3 regions of the Desulfoluna sp. CYM3A genome follow, and region 1 is predicted to be linked to each of the others. Evidence: riboswitches for the same ligand, from Rfam matches in the RefSeq annotation. Region 1 holds a riboswitch; each other region holds the start of a gene.
What was found. Region 1 has a riboswitch for cobalamin ahead of ACOYW1_RS17395 (helix-turn-helix domain-containing protein). Riboswitches for the same ligand answer to the same signal wherever they lie in the genome.

Region 2: another riboswitch for cobalamin. It lies ahead of ACOYW1_RS11370 (TonB-dependent receptor plug domain-containing protein); the one in region 1 lies ahead of ACOYW1_RS17395 (helix-turn-helix domain-containing protein).
Region 3: another riboswitch for cobalamin. It lies ahead of ACOYW1_RS02435 (phosphomethylpyrimidine synthase ThiC); the one in region 1 lies ahead of ACOYW1_RS17395 (helix-turn-helix domain-containing protein).

The regions. Positions count from the first base shown of each region.
Region 1 covers NZ_CP186556.1:3,386,254-3,395,824, reverse strand. The annotation lists gene ACOYW1_RS17420 (hypothetical protein) at 1-157, shown strand, start outside; gene ACOYW1_RS17415 (hypothetical protein) at 222-749, shown strand; gene ACOYW1_RS17410 (4Fe-4S binding protein) at 834-1,514, opposite strand; gene ACOYW1_RS17405 (HoxN/HupN/NixA family nickel/cobalt transporter) at 1,536-2,384, opposite strand; gene ACOYW1_RS17400 (DUF1007 family protein) at 2,390-2,989, opposite strand; cobalamin riboswitch at 3,443-3,639, shown strand; gene ACOYW1_RS17395 (helix-turn-helix domain-containing protein) at 3,787-4,629, shown strand; gene ACOYW1_RS17390 (hypothetical protein) at 4,777-5,646, opposite strand; gene ACOYW1_RS17385 (pilus assembly protein TadG-related protein) at 5,558-6,232, opposite strand; gene ACOYW1_RS17380 (hypothetical protein) at 6,754-7,041, opposite strand; gene ACOYW1_RS17375 (tetratricopeptide repeat protein) at 6,950-7,732, opposite strand; gene ACOYW1_RS17370 (type II secretion system F family protein) at 7,935-8,846, opposite strand; gene ACOYW1_RS17365 (type II secretion system F family protein) at 9,296-9,571, opposite strand, start outside.
Region 2 covers NZ_CP186556.1:2,195,703-2,205,273, reverse strand. The annotation lists gene ACOYW1_RS11395 (transposase) at 1-278, opposite strand, end outside; gene ACOYW1_RS11390 (hypothetical protein) at 656-907, shown strand; gene ACOYW1_RS11385 (energy transducer TonB) at 1,031-1,789, opposite strand; gene ACOYW1_RS11380 (ExbD/TolR family protein) at 1,786-2,196, opposite strand; gene ACOYW1_RS11375 (MotA/TolQ/ExbB proton channel family protein) at 2,370-2,969, opposite strand; gene ACOYW1_RS11370 (TonB-dependent receptor plug domain-containing protein) at 3,577-5,538, opposite strand; cobalamin riboswitch at 5,835-6,040, opposite strand; gene ACOYW1_RS11365 (sirohydrochlorin cobaltochelatase) at 6,248-6,568, opposite strand; partial or broken gene ACOYW1_RS11360 (cobaltochelatase subunit CobN) at 6,666-9,571, opposite strand, start outside.
Region 3 covers NZ_CP186556.1:457,708-467,278, reverse strand. The annotation lists gene ACOYW1_RS02470 (LptF/LptG family permease) at 1-243, opposite strand, end outside; partial or broken gene ACOYW1_RS02465 (LptF/LptG family permease) at 308-535, opposite strand; gene ACOYW1_RS02460 (LptF/LptG family permease) at 544-894, opposite strand; gene ACOYW1_RS02455 (S24 family peptidase) at 1,074-1,739, opposite strand; gene ACOYW1_RS02450 (methyltransferase) at 1,889-2,887, opposite strand; gene cobT (nicotinate-nucleotide--dimethylbenzimidazole phosphoribosyltransferase) at 2,981-4,048, opposite strand; gene ACOYW1_RS02440 (phosphomethylpyrimidine synthase ThiC) at 4,309-4,584, opposite strand; partial or broken gene ACOYW1_RS02435 (phosphomethylpyrimidine synthase ThiC) at 4,707-5,570, opposite strand; cobalamin riboswitch at 5,920-6,145, opposite strand; gene sstT (serine/threonine transporter SstT) at 6,673-7,926, shown strand; gene ACOYW1_RS02425 (DUF1254 domain-containing protein) at 8,042-9,562, opposite strand.

The DNA of each region.
Region 1 (9,571 bases):
GAGCCTCTACACAACGGCCCTGCCCATCATGATGCATGACGAGCCCCACCCCAAGGTCCTGGAGTGGCTGGCCCACAACGAGCTTCACGCCACGTCCCGGGACATTCCCATCGGCAAGGAGGTGGAGTGCGGCAACATCAACTTTGACCTGATTTAACGACAGGCACGGCCATGGGCATGCCATGACTCTTTCGACCCTATAACACGCAAAGGAGAAGGCCATGAATACCATAGACGCAACCATCAGGTTCAAGGGGATCGATGTGGTCGCCGGGGCCACGGGAAGTTTCTTCAGTCTGGCCGGTAAGCAGACGGCAAGCTACGCAGCCGTGACATCGGTTGCCCCGGATGAAAACGGGGATGTGGCCATTGATATCGCAGCGCAGGTCAGTGACGCCCCGGATTTTCAGGCCCACTACGCCTACAGCCAGCTCTCGGCTCCGGAAAACCTGGTTTTCAAGGTTGTGTTCAGCGGGGAGTACCCCATGGACGGGGAGTTCCAGATCGCGAGCAGCAATTTCGACGGATTCAACGTCAACCGGGGGCCCGTGGAGAACAAGGAACTCAACGCCAGCACCACGGCGACCTTTGACACGGATCTGGATTTTTGTATCTGGCTCGGGGACCTGCCCATCTCGGGCACGGCAAGCGTCTCCCTTAAGTTCTACAAAATCGTGAGCGACCCCAGCGGCATTGACAAGCAGGTCAAGATCGCCGAGAGCGTCCTGACGTTGAACAACAAGACATGATGCCCTCCCTCGGGGCCGGTTGTTTACGGCTCTGTGCATAAAAAACACCTCTTCGGGCATGGGCCCGGGGAGGTGTTTTTTTGTTTAGTCCGTCCGGGGGAATGAAAGGGGCATGGGCCGTGTTGACTCGACCAGGGAGATGGCCCCGACGGGGCAGGTGGTGACGCAGAGGCCGCAGCCTGTGCAGGCATCGGGATGAAATACCACCTGATCGTTCTCAAAAATACGGGCTCCGAACACGCATCGGTCCACACACTCCCCGCAGTGAACGCAATCGTTCATCTGCGTGACAGCTATATAGTCTGAGTGGGCGATGAGTTCCTTTCGCCCGGAGTCGCGAATGATCTGCAGCTCATGGCAGCAACACGGGCAGCAGCTGCACAGGGCATACAGCGCATGGTCCGGCCTGTACAGGGCCAGGTGAACGAGGCCGCATCGGTTGGCGTGTTTCAGGATTTCCTTGGCTTCAGAAAACTCAACACGGCGGGCTTCCCCTTTTTCAATGCATGCCTCGGCCATTTCGTCGAAGAGCAGGCAGACCTCAAGGGGGTTGTTACACCGTTTGTATCGGACCCTGCATTCGCACGCCTGAACCGCTACGACTCTTGCCGTGCGCACGATCTCCGTTACCTGCTCTGTGGGGAGCACCCACTGTTTTTCCTGAACCGATTCGGAGACGGGAATCACCCGTGATGAATGAGAGATCCTGCGTGCCTTGAGCCATTTGTCATAGGTTGCGAGGCGTTTCGAGAGATAAGAGTCCATGGGCTCTGCTCCCCATCAGGGTTAAAGCCCGGTGAGCATCAAGGCCCCCAGGGCTGTGAGCGCCGTGCCGGAGACGGCGGTAAGGATTCCCGGGAGGCGTCTGGGCCGTGCTGAGGTGGTCTTCAGTCCGGCGTTTTTTCCTGCCACCACGAGGATCACGGCGGCGGAGATGGTAGCGGCCATGCCCAGGGTGATACCAAAGGCCATGAGGATGCCCAGGTGGGTGAGGTGAAGGCCCATGGCAAGGAGCATGACCGTGACGACACCTGGGCAGGGGACCATGCCGAAGGCAACAGCGGCCAGAAGGCCTCCGGTTTTTGGGGCACATTCCTGGTGGGGCTTGGGCCGTGCCGCTTCGTAGATGCCGGAGAGCAGGAGAAAGAGCCCCAGGAGGATGACAAGGGTAAAGCTCACCTGGCTGGTGAGCCGGGTGGCGTCTTTGAGGCCGGTGGTCATACGGATTTCAAGGAACCCTTTGATGCACAGCACGGTGAGGATCCCGGAGAGGCCGTGGCTGAAGGCGACGATGTTGCCGAAGAGGACCCCGTCTTTGGCCTTGCGGTTCCCGTGGAGCATGTAGGCGGTGGCAACAGCCTTTCCGTGGCCCGGACCGGCTGCGTGAACCGCACCGTAGAGGATGGCAAGTCCCAAAAGCGGTGCCAGGGCAAAGAGGTCCGGGGCGGCGGCAAAGGATTTCAGGGTGGCGGCCATCTCGTTTCTCATCTGGAACTGGATGAGGATGAGCTTGTGCATGAGGCGTGCCCCAAGGCCCGGCGCAGTATCCGGGGGGCCGAAGGCGTGGGCGGCAAGGGGGCTTAAAAGAACCCAGGTGAAGAGGGCAGAGGCTGCAGAGCGGATGTGTGGGGTCATGGGTGTTACTCCTTACCGGAGATGGAAACAACGGCTTCAATAGGGTGAAGCATGCCGAAGTAGTATGATTCTTCGGTGTTCTCCCTCAAGGTGAACCCCATGCCCTGGGGCACATCCCCGGAGAAGGAGAGGGGGGCGTCTTCTGAGAGAAAGAGGGCCGAGTAGTTGGTGGGGTCGTACTGGCTGAGCCGCAAAGGCTCTCCCTTTTCAGGCTGCGGGGAAATGGGGATTGAAAAGCGATACACCACGATGCCGTCCTGGGCCTCGCAGTTGAAAGAGGCAATGGTGACGGCGTGATTTTTGGTTCCGCTGTGGGTGATGAAGGTGAAGTAGTGTTGCTCGGAGAGGTAATCAAAGGCCTCGGATTTAAGCGTGTTCAGCTCTTTGGGGGAGAAGATCCCGTCGCCGTTGGTGTCGTAGTCTTCCAGAATCATCGCTGAAAAGCCGTCGTCAAACGCCCAGTCTACATCCAGGCGAACCGGTTGCTTTGCCTCGAAGCAAAGGGTCATCCGGCTGGTGATAAAAACATGGGGGTGAGCCCCCGGAAAGGACAACGGGGCAAGGGTAAAGATAAGGGCCAGGGCAAATACTAAGGGAATGCGCATGAAGACGGTTCCTGCGTGTTAAAGGTTACTTCGAATCGTTTCGGTTCTATATAAAGTGGGTGGAACAGGGAGCGCAAGGGAAAAAGGGCGGTGGGCCGAGTTCGTCGATCCCGGGTTTTTCGCCGGAGACTTTCGCCGCCAGCATTGGTGGTTAACGGACCTTGCCGTGAGCCGTCCCCTGGGGACGGCTGCTTTCGTTGGAAAACAAAGGGTGATACTTGCCGGTAACGTGCATATTGTCCTGTGTTTGTCGAAATTTATCTTTGGTCCGTGTGCTGCTTTTCTCCTTGACAAATCAACGGTGGGGTCATTATAACTTCATTTACTCAGGTGATGAAATAGATTGCCTGGTACGATACACGCCCTGCGGATGAGATGTTTCCCGCATGCATCAGGGGTGGGCTCCCGATGTCATATCTTAACGCTGCATAAATATAGATTGATACAACCTAAAAATTTGTTTGACGTTCAGGTTCCCCGGTCTCGTGATGTCCCGAGACCCGGGCTAAGAGGGAATCCCGTGAAAATCGGGAACGGTCCCGCCGCTGTAACTCCTGCAAACCTTTCAACGCGTTGTGCCACTGGGTCAAACCGGGAAGGCCGTTGAAAGGGGGGGAAGTCAGAAGACCTGCCTGGATGTATCGGCACGGAAAGGAATGATCCATGATCGTTCCGAAGGCCTCGAGGAAGGTCTTGTGCAGAGTGTGAGTCTGTGGTGAGGATGAAAACGGTTCCCCATATCGATGCATGCATCGGTATGGGGTTTTTTTATGGGCTTTTTTGAAGCAGGTAGCACGATGAATGAACGAGAGTTGTTGAAACGGCACCTGCCCTTCGGCAGGCTTTCTCCTGAGGCCCTCGATCGCGTGGTCTCGGCGTTTCAGTCCTATCGGTTCGCCGAGAAGGAGAAACTGGTTGTGCAGGATGAAGTGGCGACCTGGGTTGGCTTTGTGGTGTCCGGGAGCATTGAGCTTCGCATCAAGCGGTTTACCGGAGGGGATCTCTCCTTCGGCTCCCTTCGGCGCGGGGATTTTTTCGGGCTGATGTCCTTTGAACCCAAGGGGATGTCCATTTCCAGCGCCGTGGGTGCCATTCCCGGGGTTGTGCTCATGGCCAGGCGCGAGGCCTTTCATCAGATGCTGGAGACGTTTCCGGCATTGAAAACCTATTTTTATAAGATGTCCCTGGATAGGGTCTGGACCGCCTACCAGAGCCTGTACCAGGGAAAAGCCGCCGAAGGCCCCGGTCCGTCCATGCCGGGGTGCGCCGCCCTGGAGGTCCAAAAATCCATCGATTTCATCGACCGGAATTTTATGAATCCCATCACCCTGGAGGAGGCCGCCAAGGCCAACGGCATGAGCAAGTTTCATTTTTCGCGGATTTTTAAGGACAAGACAGGCATGTCCTTTAAAGAGTACCTCAACATGCGGCGAATCCACGTGGCGAAAAAACTGTTCATGGCGGACAACCTCAACGTGTCGGAGGCCTGCTACCAGGTGGGCTTCAACGATCAATCCTATTTTTGCAGGGTCTTTCGCAAACTCGAAGGCTATACCCCGTCGGAGTTCAAAAAAATATGCACCGGGCAGTTTCCTGCCCGGAAACGGGGGGAATCCCATGCCAAGGTGGTGTCGGGGTGAATGCCGTGAAGGGACTGACTTGAATGATAAGGGCAAGTAAGAGGTCTCGGTTGGCCCGGAGACTTCAGGCGTGCTTATGTCGATGGCATATGGAAGGCTGCTATGTCTTGACCATGGTGCATAAATGCACCCTACGGGCCGTGGGTTTTACCATTGGCTGGGATTAATGGATCTTATCGTCGGATAGCTCAAGGCGGCCGTGCATGAGAAGGGCCGCACTGCAGGGGGGGCCGAAGGTGCCGTTGATATAGTTCTTTTCTGATGAGAATATGCCAGAAGTGTGCCCTCTGAACAGAATTTGCCCTGTGCAATGATATTCAAAAAGTTTTCATGGGTGGCAACTCCATTCCAACTTGTGTCAACGTACTTAACAGAAAAGTTTTTTTCTGTTCGGAACACAACCCCTTTATACCCATCAAGAAAAATGCGGCTGAAACTGCCGCATTCAGGCGATCCGATATCTTTTCTACAATATATGTATGCGCTGTCATGGCCGTTTCCTCCCATGGTGAAATCAAGGGCATTTCCCCTTGCGTCAAAGTGAATTTTAAGCTCAGAGGCAACAGTAAAATTATAGGCATCGTAATCGTTGTCGCTACACGTTGCGAAAAGAAACAAAGTCGCCTCATCATCAGCGTTTTCAGCACTGAAATAGTATATTTGGCCATTATGGTCTCCACGATGGAGGCCGAATACATAATCAGTTTTATTATCAAGCCCATGGCGGTAGAGGGTATTGCCGTGTTCGACAGGTATTTCTGACTTACAATCATAATCTCCGTCAATTTCAGGCCATTGATCTACGGTGTACACGATGCCGTTGGCTCTAAAATAGTCCCAGTCAATGGGGCGAACATCCAGAACTGGTCGTGCTCCCTGGAGCCCTGAGCGGCAGTTGACGATTTTTCTTCCTGCGGTGACGAGGGTGTTACCGGTTATCTCCACCGGCCTGATGAATGCAACATCTCCGTTTGCATGAACGCTCCCATGTTTCTGAATATAAGCTGATTTCTGCAAAATTGTCTTGGCTTCGAATGTCCGATATTTGGTTCTCCCCGTGGGCCAGGATACCGAAACGCCGCCGAAACGCCACGGAAGCCACGTGGACGTCGACATTTTTTTTCTTTTCCAATTCCCCCATAAGAAGGGCTTCTCTGACAGTCAGGGACACTTTGACAGCGTTGACGTACTCGTCGGCGGGAAAATCGGGGTCTCCTTCGGCTGCAAATTCTTTGTAGACGAGAAAATCATCGTAGGCGTCGTTCTCATCGTAGTATCCCCGTGTGATCTCCACCTCGTAATTTTGCGGGAAGTCCTCATCAACGTCAGGATCCTCCACGGCTTCTTTTCCCGGATACAGATTCTGGACAAGGACCTTGCGGGCACGGGCTTCGGGGTCTCCGTCACAGAGGTGAAGGGCCCCTGCCATGGCGGCGGCGTCCACGCAGTTCTGGAGGGTTCGTCTTTCGCTGAAGAGATAGCCGGATTCGATGACCAGGGCGAGCATCATCAACAGGGCCGTCATGAAAAAGGCCACCACAAGGACGATGGAGCCTTGCTCGTGTTTTTTGGGGGGGCTTGTCGTGATTGCTTTTTTTGCCATATGCACGGGTCTCTCAAACAAACGTCGGCCTTGCCCGGATATTTCACGAGTCGAGTGCACCCATGTTCAAGGCATCAGAGCTGCAGATGTAGTGGTTTACCTCAAAGCTCTGAAAACGCAGAAGATGGGTGCTCTCGGCTCGCCCGAAGGGTGAGAATAGATAGGCGAACGTCGATTTACATTTTGCATTTTCAAAATAGCCGACATTTTTATTATATCCATCAGAAATCATGACATTTTACATTTGGATGGTTGTTTTCTCATGAAATATCCGGACTTGATGCTCGTTTGGGCGATGGGTGTATTGGCATCACCCTACGAAAACCCTTGTCCCTTGGAGCGCCGCACTCCTGTGCGGCACGGGTAACGACGGACTAAAAAGCCGCGCCGGAGTGCGGCACTCCGTTTCGGTGGATTTTTCGTAACCATTCAGCCTATCCCGGATATTTCACGAGTGCTATGCCTCCGGCACCCCTGCCGGAGGCTTTTTATCTCTCATCAACCATGGGATTTGTGAGATATCAATCGGCCATGATATCGGCGTCGCTGTCTTTGGTGTCGGAGTCTGAGTCGATCTCTTTCATTGGGTGCTCGTACTTGTTTTTGTAGATGGCGTTTGCCAGGGGCCCGGGCATGGTGGTGACGGGGGCGCGATTGATCGGTGCGTCGGGGTTCATGACCTGGGCGTGAAAGGCTTTGGTAAAGGATTCGCCGAACTCAGGGGCGATGTGCTTCGGGGCTGAGCAACCTGCGAGAAGGATGGCCACAAAGGAGAGGGGAACGGCAAACGCTTTGGAAAAGGGGATCATGGTTCAGGGTGCTCCTTTGGTTGCTGCGATGTTTTTCTGGGCGGCGGACAGGGTGGGGTCCATGGCAAGGGCCTGTTCGAAAAAGCCGGCTGCCTGCTCTGTATTGTGCGCTAGGGCGTGGATGGCGCCCATGTTGTTCAGGGCCTCGGCAGGTTTCATGAGTTTGCTCAGCGGGCGCCATGGCTTCGGCCTCCCGGCCTGCCACGCCCAGGCAGATGGCGAGGTTGTGCCGGGCCAGGAAAAAGGTGTCGTCAAGGGCGATGGCCCGGGTGAAGCAGTCCTGGGCCAGGTCGAGGTTTCCTGCGCACAGGTGGGAGAAGCCCATGTTGTTGTAAACATCGGGGCGCGCCGGGTTGATTTCAATGGCTTTCCGGTAATGGGCCTGGGCCGCCACGGGGTTGCCGGTGAGGTCCAGGGTCATGGCCAGGCCGTTGTGTGCCGGAGCGTAGTCCGGCTCCCGGGTGAGGGCTTTGCCGAAACAGGTTTTTGCCTTGTCGTAGTCCTTTTTCTCCCGGTGGCAGCAGCCCATGAGGTGGTATATTTCAGCTTCTTCGCCCCTCATCGCCAGGGATTTCTCCAGTTGGACCAGGGCAATGTCGTGATACCCCTTGTTGATCATGTCCTTTGCCAGGGCGAGGTGGTTGGGTTCGGGGCGCTTTTGTGTCATGGCCGGGGACAGTCCCCGTGCCATGGCGTCGTCGGGCGAGAAGGCGGGGGGCGTCTTCCCGGCGCAGCCGACAAGCAAAAGGCAGCCGACAAACAAGAGACAGTTGATACGTAGATTTGTGAAGGATGTCGCTGTGGTGTGCCCCGAGGAACGAGGGGCAGATCGCAGCGGGAATACGCTTTCAAGGCGGCTCACCTTGCCGCCGGAGGCATCGTTTTCTGTCTGGCTAAAATCCATGCTTGAACCTTTCGATGAGGTTGATGATGGCCGGGCCGAGGATGATGATCATCAGGGCGGGCATGATGAGGCCCACAAGGGGAAAGGTGAGCTTTGCGGCGACCTTGCCTCCTTTCTCCTCGGCCAGCTGTTTTCGCTGTTTTCTCATGGACGAGATGGTTGTGCGCAGGGCGTCGGCAATGTCCGTGCCGAATCGTGCGGACTGGTTCAGAACGGTCACCACGCTGCCAAGGGATGAGGAGCCGTTTCGTGCTGCAAGGTGTGAGAGGGCTTGGGCCCGGGGCAACCCGCTTCGTGTTTCGACAAGGTAGAGCTCAAACTCCTTGGCGAGGGTGGGAGTGATGGAGGCAAACTCGCCGCTGATGCGGGCAATGGCCATGTCAAAGCCCAGGCCGGAGTCGATGCAGATGATCAGAAGGTCCAGGGCGTCGGGAAGTTCCCGGAAGATGGCTTTTTTCCGCTTTTTTATTTTCCAGGCCAGGGCCCAGGCCGGTGCCTGGTAGCCCATGCCTGCGGGAAGAAAGGCCAAAAGGGGCGAGCCGCCGCTGCCAAGGGCCCAGAACAGGGCCAGCACCCCGAAACATCCGGCAAGTCCTGCCCGGAGTCCGAAGAAGATGGCCACGGCCGAGGAGTCTCTGTATCCTGCGTGGCTGAGACGGACCCGCAGGGCAGAGAGGGTCTCCTCATCATCCGGCGTGGTGAAGCGGCCCAGGGGGTAAGTGAGTTTGAACCAGAGCCTCTCCTCCAGAGTTTTTTCCTTGTGCCTGGGGCCGCGTTTTTTTCCGTTGAAACGTCGGTTGAGCCGCATGCGGAGATAGGCCTCCTCCAGCCTGATGTAGAGAATCATCAGAAGGACGGTGACGCATAAAAACGTGATGACTGCCAGGATGGAAGGGGTCACAGCGTATGGCTCCGTATGTGTCGTGAGGTATGGACAAAAAAAGCAATGCCTCCGGCGGCGAGGTGAGCCACCTCGAAAGCATATTGCCCTTGCGCTTTGTCCCTCGTTCCTCGGGCCAAAGCGCAAGGGCCTTCGGCTCGGGCTGCGCCCGATATGGACGCTGATGCTTCATGCGGATTGGATCGCAAGCTTCGACGTTACAAGATACGTTGTCACCACTTGCCCAGTGTTGATTTAACTGCATTGCCTTCTATGGTTAAAGTAGCCAGGAAAAACCTGCCTCCGGCGGCCAGGGGATGGTCCCCAGGACCCCAGGTTGCGAAAGCCCTCTCCCTTCGTTCCTCAGGGGCAGAGCTTCCGCGAAGGATTCTGCGAAATTGAGCAAAACCTGTTTGTCAAACTTTTCAAAAGTTTGGCCCCCGGCAGGGCCGCCGGAGGCATCTTCGCCCTCAGACGTCGAGTTTTGTCATGGCGCGCATGACGATAAACCCCATGATCTCAAAAAGGACCGCTGCCACGAGCAGGTGCTGCCCCGTGGGGTGCGTCACAAGGGTCCGGATGTAACCGGGGTTGAGCAGCCATGTGACGAGCCCGAAGACCGGGGGCAAGAGGCCGATGACCAGGGCGCTGAGGCGTCCCTCGCTTGAATGGGCCTTGATCTGCCGCTCCAGCTGAAACCGTTCCCGGATGGTGGTGGACAGGCCGGAGAGGATGGCCGCCAGGTT
Region 2 (9,571 bases), 1.2 Mb from region 1:
GCGTCTCTCCCGTAAAGAATTCTGAATCGCCGTTTTACCTCGTCGTCGGAGACCATGGATTCTGGGGCGATCTCCACAAGCAGGTGAAAATGATTGCCCATCACAGCAAATCCCAATACGTCAACAACATAAATTGAGGAAAGACGCTGAATGATGCTGACCAGCTTATCTTTATCGGCCTGGCCAAAGGGGAGGCCTTCAAGTGCTGTCCGACTGATGATATGGTACGCGGTCTTTTGTCCTGGATCCGTGACAACCAAACGGGGAATTCGCGGCATAACACCCTCCTTCCTGAAAGCCGGAATTGATACGGCGATCGGTTGGTGTGAATCATTTAAAAATAAATTCTTTATAATTCAAGGATGATATCTTCGCAACCACTGTCTCATACATGGCAGAGGAAAGTCCAGCATTAATAGCCTGTCCCCTAATGTGAGATGAGCTTGAAGTCAAATATAAATGTCAGCATAATGGTGAGGTGATGGCCTGCAGTGAACCTTACAGACAAGAGAGGTGTTCCATGAGGCTTGATTTATACCGCCCCCTGGCAGGAGGATGGGTGATCGTTCTGTTGGTCGCCTGTATGACTCTGTCGTGTACAAAAACCACCACAACACCTTTAAACGCGGAACAGGAAACACCAGGAGACGTGATTGTGTTCTACAGCCCCCCGACGGACCGGGAGTACGTGGAGCTGGGGCTTGTGACCACCCAGACAGGGCAGACCATTTTCCATGACCGAAGCGCAGAAGGTATGATTGAAAAACTCAAGGAAGAGGCAGCCAAACTCGGGGCCGATGCCGTGATCGTGCGGTCTGCCAACGAAGGGACCTGGGGACTGAAGGGCGGAGGCACCACCGGCTTTGATCGTGGCAACGCCCAGGCCGTTGCCATCAAGTTCAAGTGAAACATGAAAATCGAATAACCGGTATATCTTGAAATTCTAAAGAAATCACGCCCCCCGCCGGTTGATCCATGGGGCAAGACAAAAAGAACCTGTCCCCAAAAGGAAGCCAACAGAAATAATGAATTACATTCCGCGCAGTTCGAATCTTACGGGCAACGTGACCCAGGTGGGTTGGGTAGATCCGCTGGCGGAAAATCGCCATTTTTTAACCCCTTTTAGGGCGCTGCGATCCAGAACGCCGTGGCCGCTCGACGTCTTCAATTTTACCTCCTCCACGTGGCCGTCACCGGCCACCAGGATATCGAGAAGAACCACACCCTGATATCCCCTGCGGATGGCCGCCTTGGGATAACGGGGCTCCGGCGCGTAGACCGACGTGGGCTGTGCGTCGGTGAGGGTTCCCCCGACGGCAGGTGCAGAGGCAGGCTCAACGGTTTCTTGGGACTCCTGATCGGTCTCTTTGGCCATGGCGACCGCAACCGGGGCAGACGGCTCGTCTGGTGTGGGCGAGGGCTCCGGATCTTCAACCGCCACGGGCGGAGCAGGCGTGGGAAGCTCCTCCACGGGCTCAAGAACGGGGACCTTCTTTTTTGCCGCTTTCTTAGGTTTGATGCGCTTTGCCTGTGTTTTCTTTTTTTGAACAGGAGGCTTTTTGGAAGGAACCGGTTTTTTCTTTTTGGGGGGCGTTTTCTGGGGTTTCGGCTTTGTCACCGCTTTGGGCGGGACAGCGGACTGCACCGACGGAACAGTCATGGAAACGGAAATGGTGGTGCCGTGGGTGGGGGCAGACGGTGGTGTAACCGATGCCGTGGGCAAGGGCACCAGGAAAAAAAAAGCATGCAGTAAGGCGGCTGCACAGGCGGAAAGCATCAGGCGATTCACGACTTTGCCACCTCCGCCTGAAGGGCGATGTCACAGATTCCCGCGCCGCGGATGGTGTCCATGACATGGAAAAGATTTTGGTACGACAGGTCTTTGTGGCCGCTGAGAATGACCTGCTTTTTTTTCTTCCCCTCAAAGTATCGCTTTACCCTGGCACCGAGGTCCGCCAGGGTCACTTCTTCCTTCCCCATGAACACTCGGCCGTCTGCTTCCACGGAGATAATGAGCTCCGTTGTCTCCTCCATGTGCTCGGCCTGGGCAGATTCCGGGAGCTCAAGGCGGATGCCGTTGTGGTAACTCATGGAAAGCATGGCGTAGATAAAAAAAACGAGCAGGAGGAACACCACGTCGATGAGCGGCAACATGTCCGGCTTGTTCTTGATGCTGAAATCTCGTTTGACTTTCATCTGGAAAACCTTTTTCTTAAAAAACACCGCCTGAAAGGGATCCCCCCTTACATGGAGGCGATAGTGCCTTTCCGTACACTACGTAACATGCCCCGGGATTCACCACACAAGGGTATGCTCATACATTGCATGCACCCGGTACCGGGCTATTTAGATGATTTGTTCGCGCATGCTTATCCCCTACCCCCGGCTGCGAGCTTTCCCTCTTCCGGACGTTGCACATCGTGGTTGCCGTTGGCTCTTTTTTCATAGGTAATCTCAAGGGAGGTGGCATATTTTTCGATGGCAAGGGCCGAAGCTTCGGCACAGGCGTTGAAGTAGTTGCAGGGAAGCAGGGTCAGAATACTGATGGAAAGACCCGCAGCCGTCGTAATGAGAGCCTGGGCAATCCCCCCTGTCACGGCCTGGGGATCCCCGATACCCTTGGCCCCGAGCATATCGAAGGAGTGGATGATGCCCACCACGGTTCCCAGGATCCCCAGCAAGGGAGCCACAGTGATGATGGTTTCCAACACGCCCATGAAACGCCTCATCTTGCGCAGCTCATCCGATGCCGCCGATTCCATGGCCATGGCCATGGAGTAATCGCGATGCAGGATGCCGTTGATCAGGATACGGATAATGAAGTTGCGGGAGCCCCGTGCAGCCAGGCGGATCTCGTCCCAGAGCCCCTGCTCGGCAAGGTCCAGGACCCGATAGACCAGCTCTCGGTCCTTATCCCGCCTGATGCGGAGCCAGAAGATGGATCGCTCAATGATAAGGGTCAGTGACACAAAAGAACATAAAACCAGCGGAAGCATCAGCAGGCCGCCGCTTTTCAATAAGTGAATCATGTTGCCTGTACCTGTCTCGGAATGAAAACACCAAAGCCTCGCAGAAACAAAATCATTTCAGCAAGGCGCTGTGATAACAAGGGATCAATTGCCATGATCGCTGCGATATATAGCACAGATCATCCGGCAATGCGAGATGATCCCATCAACAAAAAATCTCCGAATCCAGCCGGATATCATGGGAGGGGGGAGGGACGCCGTTGTCCCTCCCCTGCCCCTGATTCCAACCACAGATCAGGAGATACATGATGCTCCGAGTCAACGGGCGGAGCAACACCCCTTTTCCGGCCCTTTCCTTTGCATTCGGTTCAAAAAGAACCGAACCGCCCTCCGCAAGGAGGATCTCCCGCCCTCTTAGCAGCTGCCCAATCATACAGCCAAAGACGGGAAAAACGGGGGCGGCCTGCCCTGATGCGCCGGGCACGGCCTTCAAGGGGTTTTCAAGGGGGCGACGATGCCCCCCTGATTTTCCGCCGGTGTCACAGGTCCGGCGAAAATTGGTGAGCGGGGAAACCGGTCCCAGCCCGGGTCGTGGGGACAACCCGGATTAGTAGGACCAGGTTACCCCGGCAAAAAATCGGCGGCCCGGGATGGGGTATCCCAGAACATAGGCCGCATCTTCATCAAACAGGTTTTTGACTTCACCGCGCAGGGACAGGCTCCCTAACTTGTCCGTGGTCAGCACGCGTTTGGTGATGGTGAAATTGGTCACGGTGACCGAAGGAAGCGTCACATCGGATGTTGACCAGTCTGGGTTGTACTTAACCACATCCTGGCTGCTCAGGTATGAGACGCTGAGATCCGAAGAGAACCCATCCAGATCGGTCAGGGCGATGCCTGCGGAAATGTCGAGATCCGATGTATACTTGAGGTCTTTGTCGGTCTCTGCATCCTCGTATTTGAAAAGATGTGTCAGCGTGGCGTAGGGCCTGAGTTCCCAGCCCCCGAAGATGTCGGAGAATGTGTAGGAAAATTCGCCTTCAACGCCACTGATGGTTGCTTCATCCAGGTTTTTGTAGGTAGTAAATCCATGCTGTTTGTCCGTCACGATTTTATCATCATATTCGGTGGTAAAAACGGTGAGGCCTGTTTTTAAGCTACCACGGGTAATATCCACTCCCGCTTCATAGGTTCGGCTTTTCTCCGGGTTCAAATCCGGGTTGCCGACATAATGAGTCCCGTAAGACGTAAAATCAGCGGCCAGCTGTTCTGCAGAGGGCATGCGAAAGGCGTCGGCAACGGATGCCCTGAGCTTGACCTGCTTGGAGAGGTTGTAGACAACGCCCAGGCTTGGGTTCAGGTCATCATCGGATTTATCGCTGCCTTGATCTCCGGAAATATCTACGGAGTAGTGATCATACCGAGCCCCACCGATGAGAATTAATTTCTGGTCAAGAAGTTTAACCTTTCCCAGGGCAAATCCGGCTGTGTTGTCAAATGCTGTGTTATTCGGTGCACTGGGCTCGTTGGTCACATCATAATCCACCCAATCCACGCCGGTGGTAAGCCCGAATCGCTGACCATCGTATGAAACTTGGGCCTGAGCGCCCTTGCTGTCTGTTTCATGCACACTGGGAATGCCGTCATCCCACCCCGAGGCATTGCTATCTGAAGGGTCATTCCACGTGTCTTTGTCCGTTCCGCCGAAGTATCGAAGCATCCATGCCAGTGACGATGTGCTGTTTTTCCCGTCATAAGTAACGTCGTAGGAGCTGTTTTCCGAATCTTTTGTGTTGTCCAGGTCGTTGGCGTCGATACTGCCGGGGTTGCCGATGTCGTCGCCATCAAAGAGCGTATACGTCAATCCGATGCGGTGTCCGGGAGAAAACTCATACCCTGTGTTCAGGCTGGCACGAAGGATTCCATCATTACCCGTGTTCAAGTATTCCTTGCCGCTGCCTGTTTCGTAATCGCCTTCTTCGGAATGGGATACAGACGCAGAGAAATCGATTTTGCCAGCGGTTCCCGACACGTCAGTTCCAAATTCGTTGTAGTCATAAGATCCGGTCTTTGCGTAAGCTGAAACGGTGGGCTTCCCGGTCCCTTTTTTGGTAATAACGTTTACAACGCCACCCATGGCCGCCGAACCGTACTGAACGGCTGCAGGCCCCTTGATAATTTCCACTCGTTCAACATTTTTTGTGATCAGTTTGGCCGCGTTGCCGGTCCCTGCACGGCGACCATCAATGAGGATAAGCACATTACCCATCAGGTCGTTTCCATGGGTGTCTGTGCTGAACCCACGGATCTTCACAGTCGTCAGAGCTCCGGGATACTCGCGTATTTGAACGCCGCCCTTTTCCACAAGCAGCTCTCCCAAGTTTCTTGCCGAGGAGTTCTCGATTGTTTCCGAGTCAATCACCGTCACAGCCGCCGCCACTTCCGTAATGCTCTCTTTGGCTCGCGACGCGGTCACCACATATTCATCCAGGGCAGCGTCGGTTGCCCAGGCCGGGGAGCTGGCCGCCACCCAGGCGGCGACAGCACCGATCATCAGACTTTTTCTCATTACTTTTCCTTCCACAAGCATCAGACTTCGTTTTGCACCGGAGGCGGCGATCCTCCATGCAGAACGACCACCTGAACCACTGCTGTTTCGAGTTGCGGGGGGCTTCCATTCAAGGGGGCTGGGTATAAGGAGAGAAGAGAGACACCTCGGGCGTTTCGCCCAAACAAAAAAAGCCCCATGCAGCCTACAATAAAAAGGGGGCATGGGGCCGTTTTTCCCATGTCGTCTGATCAGGTCTCCAGTTCCTACCGCGAGAACGAAACCCCTCACCTGATTGTACTTTACAAAAAGCATAAGCAGGTGAATTCACCCTGGCAGGTCTTCTGACTTCCGGATCGTCCGAACCCTCGCGCCTTCCCGCTCAGATCATGAGCAGTGGCGTATATACGAAGTTCGTCCCCGGTTACAGCGGCGGGCCCGTCCCCGATTCTCACGGGGTTCCCTTTTAAGCAGCATCTCTTTTGTTAAAAAAGAAGCGTGCACCAGAGATCAATTTGTATGTTTATCTACACAAGATATTCGACGTGTGTCAAACACTTTCTTATCTTTTTTGTCACCCCCTCTGTGCGTGAACAAGGGGCGCCGTTTTTTCCTTTTGCTCATGCCTGCAGTTAAGAGTGTAACGGTTTTATGTTACAGTAAAAATAAAAATGCATAACAATAAAAAAACAGATCCTGCGGCTTGACTCACCACGTCAATAGAAAGGCCTCACACCGTTTCCGCTTCAAGGACCATGTCCATAGCCTCTTCCAGGTGCCGGACAAAGAGCCGCACAATCTCCGGCATGTACCCGATACCCCGCTCGATGAAGGTGGCTTCAATGCCTTCTGTTGCAAAGAGGTTTTTCCAGGAGTCTTCATCGTCGCCAGCCAGGTCTTCCAGGTAATGCACCCCGGCCACCAGCATCAGCGGAACGATCTTCACCCGTATAAAACTGTCTGCTTTAACAGTATTTACGATATCCGCAGCCTCGGGAAAGCCCTCCACCACCCCCGTAAAGGCACTGGGGCCGTAGGTGCTTTTCAGCATCGCGTCCAGGCCGGGTGATCGGTGCCGTGGCCGATAAACAGGGTGGCTTCGTGTTGGAGGCGGTTTGCGGTTGCATGGTTTCCAGGAAATATCCGGGTTATGCATTGGCTTTGGTCATGCCCCATGCAAACAACCCGATAAAGCCCAGGAGAAAAATTGCCGCATACCACATCACCCCGGATGAGGAGAGTTTTGTGGTCTCTTCCCTGGTCTCGATTTTTTCCATCTTGTACCCCTGGACCTTTCGGTCGCCGCTGCCGGTTTCTGTCACCTCAAGGGTTTCGGCTTCTGACGGAGTTGCAGGATCGGATACCTGAGAGGCGTCGGCTTTTTCAACGGGCGCATTTGCATGGGGCTTTGCGGCCGCCAGGACCTTGTCGTGGACCGCTTTTTGTTTGGCTCGCTGATTTTCAAGGGTCGTTCCCACGGCCTCTTCCATGGCCAGGGTGAATTTTTCCACCATCTCCGGGGAGAGCATGCCGGGCATGGAGATAAGGGTCACCACCATCTGATTCAATAAGGGGTTGTTGCAGGTGTGGTCGCAGCAGGCCACGCCCTTTTCAATGACGCCCACGGCGTATTCTTTGGCCAGGTTCTTCGTCACGGATTCGTCCGGGGCCCAGTACCCTTTCCTCACGGACTCAAGCATGCGGGCCGTAAGGGATTGATAGGCCCAGGGGTTGGCCTTGTTGAAAAACGTTTTCAGGTCCAGGCCCAGGCTGTCATTCACATAGACGTCGTAGGTCTGCTGCCAGGAGGTCTCTTTGACGGCATGGGGAACCGTTACCTGCCAGCCCCACATATACTCCACAAAATGGGCCATCTCACGTGCCCCGGCGTAATCCTCTTTTTTCATGGCCGCAATCCATTTGGGATTGATGTAGCGACTCCTGAGCTCCCGGCCGATGGTTTTGTCGATGCCCTCCACGGTGACGGCGTCCGGGCGATCCTGGCGGGTCATCACAACGTCGGGGCGGGTGCCCGTCTCTTTTTCCACGGCAAGGGAGAGGCCACCCAGGTACTGAAAGACATCGTCGTTGTCCATGGTGCCGTACAGGGCAGACGAGCTGCTGTGGACCGTTGCAGAAACGTTTTTAAGGTTCTTCGTCAAGAACCCCAGCCTCCTCGCCCCAGAGGTCCTGGCCGAAAGCAAACCCCATGCGTCGCTTCCACACATCGGCGATCTCCTGATCGGACTCCCAGAATCCGCTCATGCCCGTCATTTCCGACACACCGTTACCGTAGCTCCCGGGTTTGCCCGTAAAAATGCGGACCCGGGAAAGGGTCTCGGCCCGTTCAGGGGAAATGCCCTGCTCTTCCAGCGCACTTCGGGTCCGTGCGCTATGCTTTGCCAGGAAATTCTCCACATCGTTGGCTGCGATGGCCTGCTGAACGGCCTTGTCCAGAAGCGTCATCTTTTCGGGAAACAGATCCCGGTAGAGCCCTGAAGGGTTGATAAGCACGTCAATGCGCGGTCGCCCCAGCATGGCACCGGGCACCACCCGCGTCCCGGAAACGCGCCCGGAGGCGTCCCACACCGGCTCCACACCCATGAGCCACAAAACAGTGCCCTCGTTGATGCCCTCGTTTCGAAGGGTCTCCGTGGCCCAGAGAACCACGGCCACCTTTTCCGGGTACTCCCCTTTTTCACGGAGTTGCCGCTGAAGAATCTCTTCGCCGGCTTTGGCCCCAAGCTTCCAGGCCTCCCTGGTGGGAATCTTACAGGACGAAATACCGTAGAAATTTTTGCCCGTAGGAACCGACAAAGGGTTTCGAATGGGGTCGTTCCCCTCCCCCGCCGGAACAAACCGGCCGGACAGGGCCCGCACCGTGCGTTCCAGCTCCAGATTACCGGAGTTCCGGATCCCCCGGGCCATGGCCTTGGTATCCAGGCCGGGCCGGAGTTCCGCCGCCAGCGCGGAAAAATCCTCGGCCTCCTGGTCCGACGGCGAGATACCGAAAGTATGGAGTCCATGGGGCATGAGGGTCTCTTTCAGCTCCAGGATGGCGTGCTCCAGGGTCTCAATCTCCTCCTCGTCGTAGCTGGAAAGGGAGAGCTCTCCGTGGAACCCGGTCTTGACGGAGAGGGCCCTGATCTCCTCTAAAATGGCAGGCACGGTGGCGCTGCCCACGGCCTGCCCCCGGGTGAGCCGGTTGATGAGCTCATACAAGGTGGCGTAATCGCTGTGGAGGCCAGCTTTCTGAAACAGGGGCGTCATGTGATCGATGATTACCCCGCGGCCACGCCGCTTGGCCTGAATCCCTTCGCCCACGTCATCGACAATGTAGGGATAGACATTGGGAAGGTCCCCCACCATCACCTCCGGCGGGCAGGACGGGGAGAGCCCGGCCTGCTTTCCCGGAAGCCATTCGTAGGTGGCGTGGGTGCCCAGGTGGATCATGGCGTCGGCTTTAAATCCGTTCTGGATCCAGAGATAGGCAGCAATGTACTGGTGATGGGGCCAGACGCTGGGGTCGTGGTAGAGCTTCATGGGGTCGTCCCCCCAGCCCCTGGAGGGCTCGGGCATCATCACCAGATTCCCGCTCATCACCACCGGAAGGATGAACTGCCCGTCTTTGACCATGATGGTGGAAGACTCCGGAGGGCCCCATTGCTTAATCACCGCGTCCTGAAAGGCCTTGGGAAGCGTTCGAAACCAGCCCGTGTAGGTGGCCACCGGAATCCGCACCACCTTTCCGGCTGCCAGCAGTTTATCCAGCTCTCCGGGGGCCCAGGAGCCGATGTTGCGGCCGGTGCGCAGAATCATCTCCTTGATGGCGGCCTCGGAAAGATCTGCGTCAGCCCCCATCCGGTACCCCTCCTGCCGGAAACGGGCGATGAGAGTTTCGATGGATCGGAAAACGTTCAGATAACTGGCCCCGATGTTCTGTTTCCCCTGGCTGTGGTTGTAGTAGAGAAGGGCCAGCTTTTTTTCAGCGTTGGGCTTTCGCTGCAGGGCGATCCACCGCTTGAGGCGGGGCATGAGCCGATCCATGTTCTCC
Region 3 (9,571 bases), 2.9 Mb from region 1:
GAGGATTCCCAGGGTCAGGGCCGCCAGGGCCAGGGCAAATTTTTCGTTGAGCTCCATGATGGCCGTATCGGGATTGCGCCCCGCCTTCTTCTCCGATGCGATATGGGCGGAAAGCTCCGACAGGCTCATTTCGTCCCGGGCCTTGCTTCCCAGCTTCTTCTTGGAGCTGAGCTTGCCGAAATTCACCCGGATGTCGTAGGTGGAAAAGGCAATGGCATTGACCGACCGGTTCTTCAGATTCACCTGCTTGTACCCCACCAAGGCGCAGGGTCAGTGTTTCAGCCTCTTTGGAGAAAAACCTCACCCCCCTGGGGGCAGATATGGCCACCTCACTTTCGGGGTTCCGGGTGTCCCGGATAAACACACCGTGGAGGCTCTTGTCCTCAGGGTTGATGCGCTCCACATAGAGCATCACTCCGTCAAAGTTGGTGTTGAAGGTGCCCTCTTTCAAGGAGGCGTCCACACCGGCGGAGGCGATGTTCACCACCATTTTTTTATAGGAGTAGTTCCCCCAGGGGACACCGTAAACCGTCACGCCCAGGGTCAGCAGAGGGCTAATTGCCACAAAAAGGCCCCCACCGGGTACAGGATGGCGGAAAGCCCGGCGCCGCCTGCCTTGATGGCGACAATCTCCCGGTCGGCGGACATGCGTAAGAGGGTCAGCAGCACCGCCATCATCACGGACATGGGCAGGGTGTACTGCATCATTACAGGAAGGGTGTAGCCCACCATGGCAAGAACCGTGGAAAGACTCGCCCGGTAATTCACCACCAGGTCGGTGATGTCGATGATTTTGGTCAGGAGAAAGACAAGGCTGAGAAAGCCCAGGCACAGTAAAAAAGGCTGCAGCAGCTCTTTCAGAATGTAGCGATTGATAATGGTAATGGAGGTCACCTATCACTGGTATAAAAAGACAAAAAAGCGCCTCCGGCGGCCCTGCCGGAGGCCAAACTTTTAAAAAGTTTGATAAACAGGTTTCAAAGGCTCATTCGGTTTATTGAAGCGGATTCGGCTGTGAAGCCAAAGGCGGAAGCTTTGTGATAGATCAATTCATGCCGGAGGCGGGCTGCTGTTCATGACGCGTGCATGCCCAAAAGATCCCGGGCCACCCAGACCACCTCCCCGATCACTTCAAAACCGGTCAGATCGGCCAGATAGTCCACGGCTTCGGCCTTGTTGTCGGAGAGCACGCGCACGGCAGCCCCTTCCGTATAAAGTCGCTTGACCTTAATGGCGTCGCCTTCGCGAAAGGCAAAAATGCCCCCTTTAAACCGGCCCTCCTCCCCTGTTCGGGAACGGTCCACCATGACGGTATCCCCGCTTAAAATCATGGGGGCCATGGAATCACCGGCCACATCAAACAGCACCAGGGACGACGGGTTGCCCTTTTTCCGAAGCCAGATTTCGCCAAAGGGACAGGTCTCAAGCACCTCGGCCGTGGTCTCAAAGGAGCCGCCGCCACCGGACAAGGTGGCACGGTACTTGGGAATGTAGACCAGGGCGTTGACCATGCCGGCGCCCTCTCCCCCGGTGTACCCATTCAAAAGCCAGGTGATATCGCAGTCCAAGGCCTGGCAGATCCTGAAAATGGCATCAATGGTGGGGGATGTGCCGCTTTTCCATGATTCAAAGGCACCGGTCAGGCCCACGGTGCGATCCAGCTCCCCCAGGCGCCCGCCCCACTCCCGCGCAACCAGTTCCTCCAGATTATGGAGAAACACGTCTCTGTTCCACTTCATAACCCCACTCTTTCACCGCCCGGGGCGCCCTTGCACCCCGCCGGTCCAAGGACCATTGCCGACGCACGGCCCCGGGGCTTCCCAAAGCCTGCACGTGTGACGTAAGAATGCCCGAATCATAGCCAGAGGATGACGGGTTGTAAAGGGTTTCAGGGCTCACATTTTCGTGCCAGAACAGCGCAGGATCCCGACGGCAGGGCAAGGTCCCCGGCAAAAACAAGCCCGGCCGCCTCGACCATGGCCCGCATCTCACCGGTGGTGTACACTTTCCCGTTGTAGGTGTTCAGCATCATGTGAAGGTCGTACATGCCTCCTGCCTCGCCTCGGTCCCGGTAAAAATCATGGACCACCAGGGTGCCGCCCTGGGCCAGGAGCCCGGCAGCACGCCGAACGATCCCCAGGGTCTCCTCGTCCCCCTGGCAGTGCACCAGGTTGGAGAGCAGAAGAAGATCGGCCCCTTCACAGGCGGAAAGGTCCCAGCTCTCATCCAGCAGGTTGACGCTGGAAAGGGTCACTCGGTCAAAGGCTGAATGACTCGCCTTGGTCTCGCCAAAAATCCCCACCACATCATCCAGGTCGGCAAGGGAGCCTCTCCAGCCGGGATGCCGTTCCAAAAAGGCAAGACTGTAAGCCCCGGAGCCAAAACCCAGCTCCACAAAGAGGCCCTGCTCGTTGTCCGGCCTCACCACCTGCCAGAGCTCAGCCGCCCGGATGCGGGCTGCCTCATCCATGGCCTCGATGTACTGGGCCAGGTCTTTTTTGTACTCTGCCTCGCTCTTCTCCGATGCGGCGTAGACACGTTCGCCTTGCTCCAGGGTCTTTCCCAGGAGAGCCCAGGAGTCGTAGAGCCGTTTTTCAAAGGCCAGGGTACCGGCCATGGGATGGGGCGCATCTGCCCCGAAGAAAAGCGCCCCTTCCTCGGAGACCCTGATCCCCCGCGGGGTCTCTTCCAGAAGCCCCAATACACACAAGACCGCAAGGGCACGGGCCCCGAAGGATGGGTCCCACCCCACCTTGCGGCAGAGTTCCTCTGCCGTCACAGGTTCAGCGCCCACGATCTCGAACACCCCGGCGTCAAAGGCTGCCTCAAGCAACCGATACTGGCGATACCCCGTGAGCACGTTTTTGAACTTCAAATACGGTGTCATCTCACCCATCCATTTTCCAAAAATCACATACAAAAATACCCCTGCATGGCGTCATGCAGGGGCATCGTATCACAACCGGTTACAAAAATAACATTACCCTTTGGTATGGGGATCCTTGATGGCCACCTCGTCAAAGGTGAGGACATCGGCCAGGATGCGGGTGGAGGCGTCCAGGAGCTCCATGGTCAGGGCCGCCCCTGTGCCCTCGCCCAGGCGAAAGCCCAGGTCCAGGAGGGGATCCACGCACAGGTGATCATGCATGAAGGTGTGCCCCACTTCCACGGAACGATGGCTGGCAAAGAGGTACTCCTTGGCCGTAGGGGCCAGATCCCCTGCAATCAGGGCCCCTGCCGTGGAGATGAACCCGTCGCACACCACCGGGACGCCGTGGGCCGCAGCCCCCAGGACAAGCCCTGCCAGGGCGCCGATTTCGTAGCCGCCCACCTTGGCCAACACATCCACGGGATCCTTGGGGTCGGGCTTGTTCACCTCAATCCCTTTTTTGATCACGTCGATTTTGCGCTGAAGGGCTTCATCGTTGATGCCCGTGCCCCGCCCGGTAAGGTCTTCCACCTTTTCCCCGGAGAGCACGGCGATAATGGCCGTGGAGGGGGTGGTGTTGCCGATCCCCATGTCCCCGGTGCCGAGCATGTCCAGCCCGCCTTCGGCCACGAGTTCGTCCACAATCTCAATGCCGGCCTCAATGGCTGCCACAGCCTGCTCACGGGTCATGGCCGGCCCTTTGGTAAAGTTCTCGGTGCCCCTGGCCACCTTTTTATGGATGATGGGAAGAGACGGATCAAAATCGGCCTTGACGCCGATGTCGGCCGCCAGGGACTCGGCCCCGGCGTGCTTGGCCAGCACGTTGATGGAGGCGCCCTTGATCACGAAGTTGTGGACCATCTGCTCGGTGACCTCCTGGGGAAACAGGCTCACACCCTCCTCCACCACGCCGTGGTCTCCGGCACAGGTCACCACCACCTTCTTTTCGAGCTTCACATCGATTTTACCGGCAATGGCTGCAAGGCGGGCGGACAGGGGTTCCAGCACCCCAAGACTCCCCTGGGGCCGCGCCTGGTCGGCCAGGCGGGCAAGGGCAAGCGTCTCAATCCCGCGATCGATCCCCACAATGGAACCGATGGTCTTTTCGAGCAATGTCATTCAGAACCCCTCCTCAATCAATCCAATCAAAACATGCGCCCCCATGATGCCAGTGGTTGGAGACATGGCACCATGGGGACCAAATGGTCGTTCGTAACAAATCGTCTTTGTAGCGATTCAACTTGCCTCCGGCGGGACCACCGGAGGCATTGTAAGCTGAATGGCTACACGTCAATAACCCGTACCGTTGATCACGGGCGCAGCCCGTCAGCGAATGCGACAACCCGAGGTACGAGGGCTGGAGCATTCGCGAACCTGGGTTACCCCTTGTAGATCTTGTCGCCTTTGATGTCGGGCTGGAAAACCTCCATCCCTTTTTTCATGGCGCAGAAGTCGCCGCACATGGTGCAGGTGTCTTCCTGCTCGGGGGTGCGCTCTGCACGGATGGACTTGGCCACCTCCGGGAAGAGCAGGTGTTTTTCCAGATCGTCCCAGCGCATCTCGCGACGGGCCATGGCAGCCAGCTTCTCGGTTTCGCGGCGGTTGGGGTACTTGGCGATATCTCCGATGCGGGTGGCAAGGCGGGTGGCGCGCACACCCTCACGCACATCCTGAACCGTGGGCAGGGCGGATCCTGGCGGGGGTGATGTAGGTCAGGGTCTGCGCCGAAGCGGGCGGAGCTGGCCGCGCCGATGGCCGCCGTGATGTGATCGTACCCGGCGCCGGTGTCGCAGGGGATGGGGCCGAGGACGTAGTAGGGGGCGTTGCCGCTCATGCGCTTTTCAAGCATGATGTTGCCCTCGATCTCATCCAGGGGCACATGGCCGGGGCCTTCCACCATCATCTGGCAGCCCATCTCGCGACCCAGCTCGGCCAGCTCGCAGTTGATGATCATCTCGGCCATCTGGGCGCGGTCGTGGCTGTCGTGGATGGCACCTGCACGGATGCCGTTGCCAAGGGAAAGCACGGCGTCGTATTTTTTCATGAGGGCACAGACGCGGTCGAACTGCTCGTAAAGGGGGTTTTCACGCTTGGTGGCGTCCATCCAGGCCACCATGAAGGTACCGCCCTTGGAGGCAAGACCACCGTACCGGAAGCCCTGGGCGCGGAGGCGCTCAATGGTGTACTGGTTGATGCCGCAGTGGATGGCCATGAAGGAGAGGCCGTCGTCGAGCTGCTGCTCAATGAGGTCGAAAAGGTATTCGGGGTCGAGCTTGGAGGGATCCTGATACTTGCGCCCGGTCTCCTTGAAGGCCTGATAAAGGGGCACGTTGCCCAGGGGAAGGTTGGTGGCTGCCAGCACCTCGCGGCGGACAAGGTCCAGGTCCCCCCCGGCGGAGAGTTCCATGAGGGTATCGGCGCCCTCTTCCTCTGCGGCCAGGGCTTTTTCAATCTCGCTCTTGATGTCGCAGATATCGGAGCTGGTCCCGATGGAGGCGTTTACCTTGGTACGGAGGCCGGTACCGATGCCCACGGCAGGGCCTTTGTGCTTGGGGTTGTTGGGGATAACGATCTCCCCTTTGGCCACCAGGTCACGGATGACCTCGGGGGCATGCCCCTCTTTTTCGGCAACCTGCTGCATCTGGGGGGAAACCACGCCCTCCCGGGCCAATTCAATCTGGGTCTTGTCTACAGCCATTGTATCTCTTCTCCTTACAAGCATATCGGCGGACTCATAAAATAAAGTACCGCCACCATGATTCGTTCGGCCACCGACTCCGACGGCGCCCCGGTTCCACCCGGGAGATCACCCGATGCCGCCATGAAATCCGTCTGTCGAAAGAAAGCAAGGAGTACGAACAGACAGCGCCGGAATTTCATGATCATTCCCACCGGCACCAACCCGTGCCGGTGAAACGCACCGATTTCAGGCAATAAAAAAAGGGCTCTGAGGTACATAGATATACCTCAGAGCCCTTTGCCATCGAACTCGGTCACGTGAGTCTCATGCACGTCTTCTGACTTCCGGGGTAAGAGCTCCCGCCGCGCCTTCCCGCCCCCCTTCAGGAGAGGCAGTGACCGCTGGCATCTCTTCACATGATGAGGAGAAACCAACCTGCGCCGGGCCACCCGGTTACAGCGGCGGGACCGTCACGGATTTTCACCGTAGTTCCGTTTGCATGACACCGTATGACAAATTGAATGTGTACCCTGTTACCGGGTACTGTCCATCCTCTACACGAAACCGGCAAAGGGCGTCAAGGGGAAAAAACTCCGACGTCAAGGGTAGCGAAAAACACCTTGAGGGCGGTGTGAAGATGCGCTTTGCCCATCAAGGCCTTAAAAAAAGCATTCATTCAAAGAGAACGCTCAAGAAACGTTCTCCAAGATTTCAAATAGTTGGCACAACTGTTTTTACGCGTTCTTTCACTTTATTCGAGCACCTTGGTGTACCGGCTGTTTCAGGGCATACCAATAGGCTTCCCAAATTTTACGACTCCCCCAAAAGGGATTCCAGTCTCACCGCCCCATGTTCCCTCACAGCTCCATTTGGCCTTTATTTTACAATGTTGAAGCTCCTCCTACCTACATTTCGGCCTCAGATTCATGAATGCGTAAAAACATAACGCCCTCGTTACGAATAAGCCTATATGGAAATAAAATATTGACATATAAGCGATATTTCCCCTATGAAATGGTGATAGTGGAATTAAGGAATATTTAACCAACTTTGGGGGAAATTCATGAATCAAGTGACAGGGATTTTTAAAAAAATCGCTTCGGGAAGCCTGGTACTGCAGATTGTGATCGGGATCATTGCAGGTGTCATCCTTGCTCAGGTATCACCGGATACGGCAAACTCCGCAGGCCTGTTCGGCAGCTTGTTCGTCAAAGCGCTTAAAGCCGTTGCACCCATCCTCGTTTTTGTCATCGTCGCCTCTTCCATTGCCAACCAGAAGCGCGGCACCCACACCAACATGCGCTCCATCATCGGTCTCTACCTGGTGGGAACCTTTATGGCGGCACTCGTGGCCGTCACCTTGAGTTTTCTCTTCCCCACCAACATGACCCTGGTGGCCACAGACACGGCAGCCACACCGCCCAACGGTATCGGGGAGGTTCTCAACACCCTTCTCTTCAAAATCGTGGACAACCCCATCAACGCCCTGGCTACGGGGAACTTCATCGGCATCCTTGCCTGGGCCATTGCCCTGGGCATCGCCTTCCAGCATACGGGTGAAGCAACCAAGACTTTCCTGCACGACGTCTCCAACGGCGTCTCCAGCATCGTCAAGCTGGTTATCCGGTTTGCCCCCCTGGGCATCTTCGGCCTGGTCTCACAGACCATCGCCACCACCGGCTTTGAAGCCCTTTCCGGCTACACCCACCTGCTTCAGGTTCTTTTGGGTGCCATGCTCATCATCGCCCTCATCGTCAACCCGGCCATCGTCTTCTTCATGACCCGGCGCAACCCCTATCCTCTCGTGTTCACCTGCCTGCGTGAAAGCGGCGTCACCGCCTTCTTCACCCGCAGCTCCGCGGCCAACATCCCCGTGAACATGGACCTGTGCAAGCGTCTCGACCTCAACGAAGACACCTACTCCGTCTCCATTCCGCTGGGTGCCACCGTCAACATGGCCGGCGCCGCCATCACCATCACCGTGATGACCCTGGCTGCCGTCCACACCCTGAACATTCAGGTCGACATGGCAACGGCGCTTCTGCTGAGCATCATCGCCTCCGTCTCCGCCTGCGGGGCCTCCGGTGTGGCCGGTGGCTCGCTCCTCCTGATCCCCCTTGCCTGCAGCCTCTTCGGTGTTCCCAATGAGATCTCCATGCAGGTCGTGGCCGCCGGTTTCATCATCGGCGTCATCCAAGACTCCGCTGAAACCGCGCTGAACAGCTCCACCGACGTGCTGTTTACTGCTGCAGCGGATCTTAACGCCCGAGGCACCGCCGCAACTGAAACCGAAACCGAAACGGTTGCAGCCGCATAAGCTTCCGCACTTAAAAAGACAACACAAAGGGCCCCATGGGAATCGTTCCCGTGGGGCCCTTTTTTTGGCGGCTCATTTTTGATCGGACCCGGCTCAGCGGGGTACCAGGGGACCGTTAAAGGCTCGACGACTCAACCAGTTCAGGATCTCCGGGCTTCCAGGTTTTGTCGTAAAACGACTCCAGGGGGCCGTAGAGACGCAAAATCGTGTTCCACCCCTTGCCCGGCACGGTCTGGATCCAGTTATTCTCCTGGCCTTTGGGCGGCTTCGGGCTGAAGTAGATATCGTATGATCCGTCCTTGCGCTGCTTCAGGCCCTTCCGAAGGTTGTCGATGCCGGGAAAACGCTGGTCGGTCTGCAGCATGGCGCGGGTCTGGTTGTCATAGAGGGTAAAGGACCAGAAATTCTTGGCCGGTACGTCTTTGGGAAGGTTGATCTTGTAGGTCTTGCTTCCGTCAAGGGCGTTGCCATCCTTGTCGAGATAGGCAATGGCGTACTGCGAGCCCTTGCCCACGTTCTTTTTTGCCATGGCAGGGGTGATCCCCGTGGCATAAAAATGCATGTACACCCGGGAATCCAGCAACCGGGCACCATCCAAAAGAAAATCGTAGCGCCCCTTGATAAAGGGGTTTGTCCAGACACGCTCTCCCGGATAAAGGTAATGGCGTTGATCCCGGGGCACGGCCGTCAGGGCCCGTGCCGTCACCGAACCGATCTTGGCGGCATCGGTGAGAATGTTCTTCATGCGCTCGTCCGGTGCGAACTCTTTTCCCTTTTTAAGGCCGATGGAGGCAAGGAGCCCACGGATTTCAGGGTCAAGCCCTTGCACGGGTTCGGCCTGGATCTGCGCGTCGATCTCCTCCCAGAAATGAAAATCCATGCTGTGGATGGTGTTGTGGTAGGTACCGGATACATTCACGAATGCCATCTCCGGAGGGTTGCCCTTTTTTGACAGGGGGTAGATCCGAAACGCCTTTCTGGTTGCATCCACAGCCGGTTTGGGCGAGCCATCCACCTGAAATCCCCGCCAGATCACCCAATGCCCGTATGTGTCTGACCTTACCACATGGTACCCGTTCGGCACGTCCTTCCTGTAACCGGGCGGTACGATGAGCAGTTTCCCCCCCTCACCCTTGTCCGGGCCCGCGTTGCCGAAATCCACGACATAGTGAAACCAGGCATCGTTGATGAACCCCAGCACATTGGGCGGAGTCTCAATGACCATGGGCTCCTCACCAAGCTCCATCCAGGCCGCCATATATACCGACACGGTGTTCGGGGTCAGCCAGAGCGCTTTGGAGTCCATGAGATCTTCGAAGAGAAGGGCCGTGCTGTTTGCCGGTCCAAATGCCAGAAGCCCTTTTTCCATGGCATACATCGAGGCAATGGGAATGGTGGCCAGAAAGGCCTGGGTCGCACGCTGGAGATCAAGCTGGTCGTAGACCTTTTGGATCGTGGGCGCATCGGGAACCCCATCAAAACCGGTGAGCACCCCGATGGAGGTCTCCAGCTTGTCCGGCGTGGAAATGCCTGCGGGCACCTCGGTGGTCATCTTCATGGCAGCCTGCCCGTCCGAGGGCAGCCCAACCATGGTACAAACAAACAACAAGGCGAAAACCGGCAACTTCGTGCTCATGACGTTTCT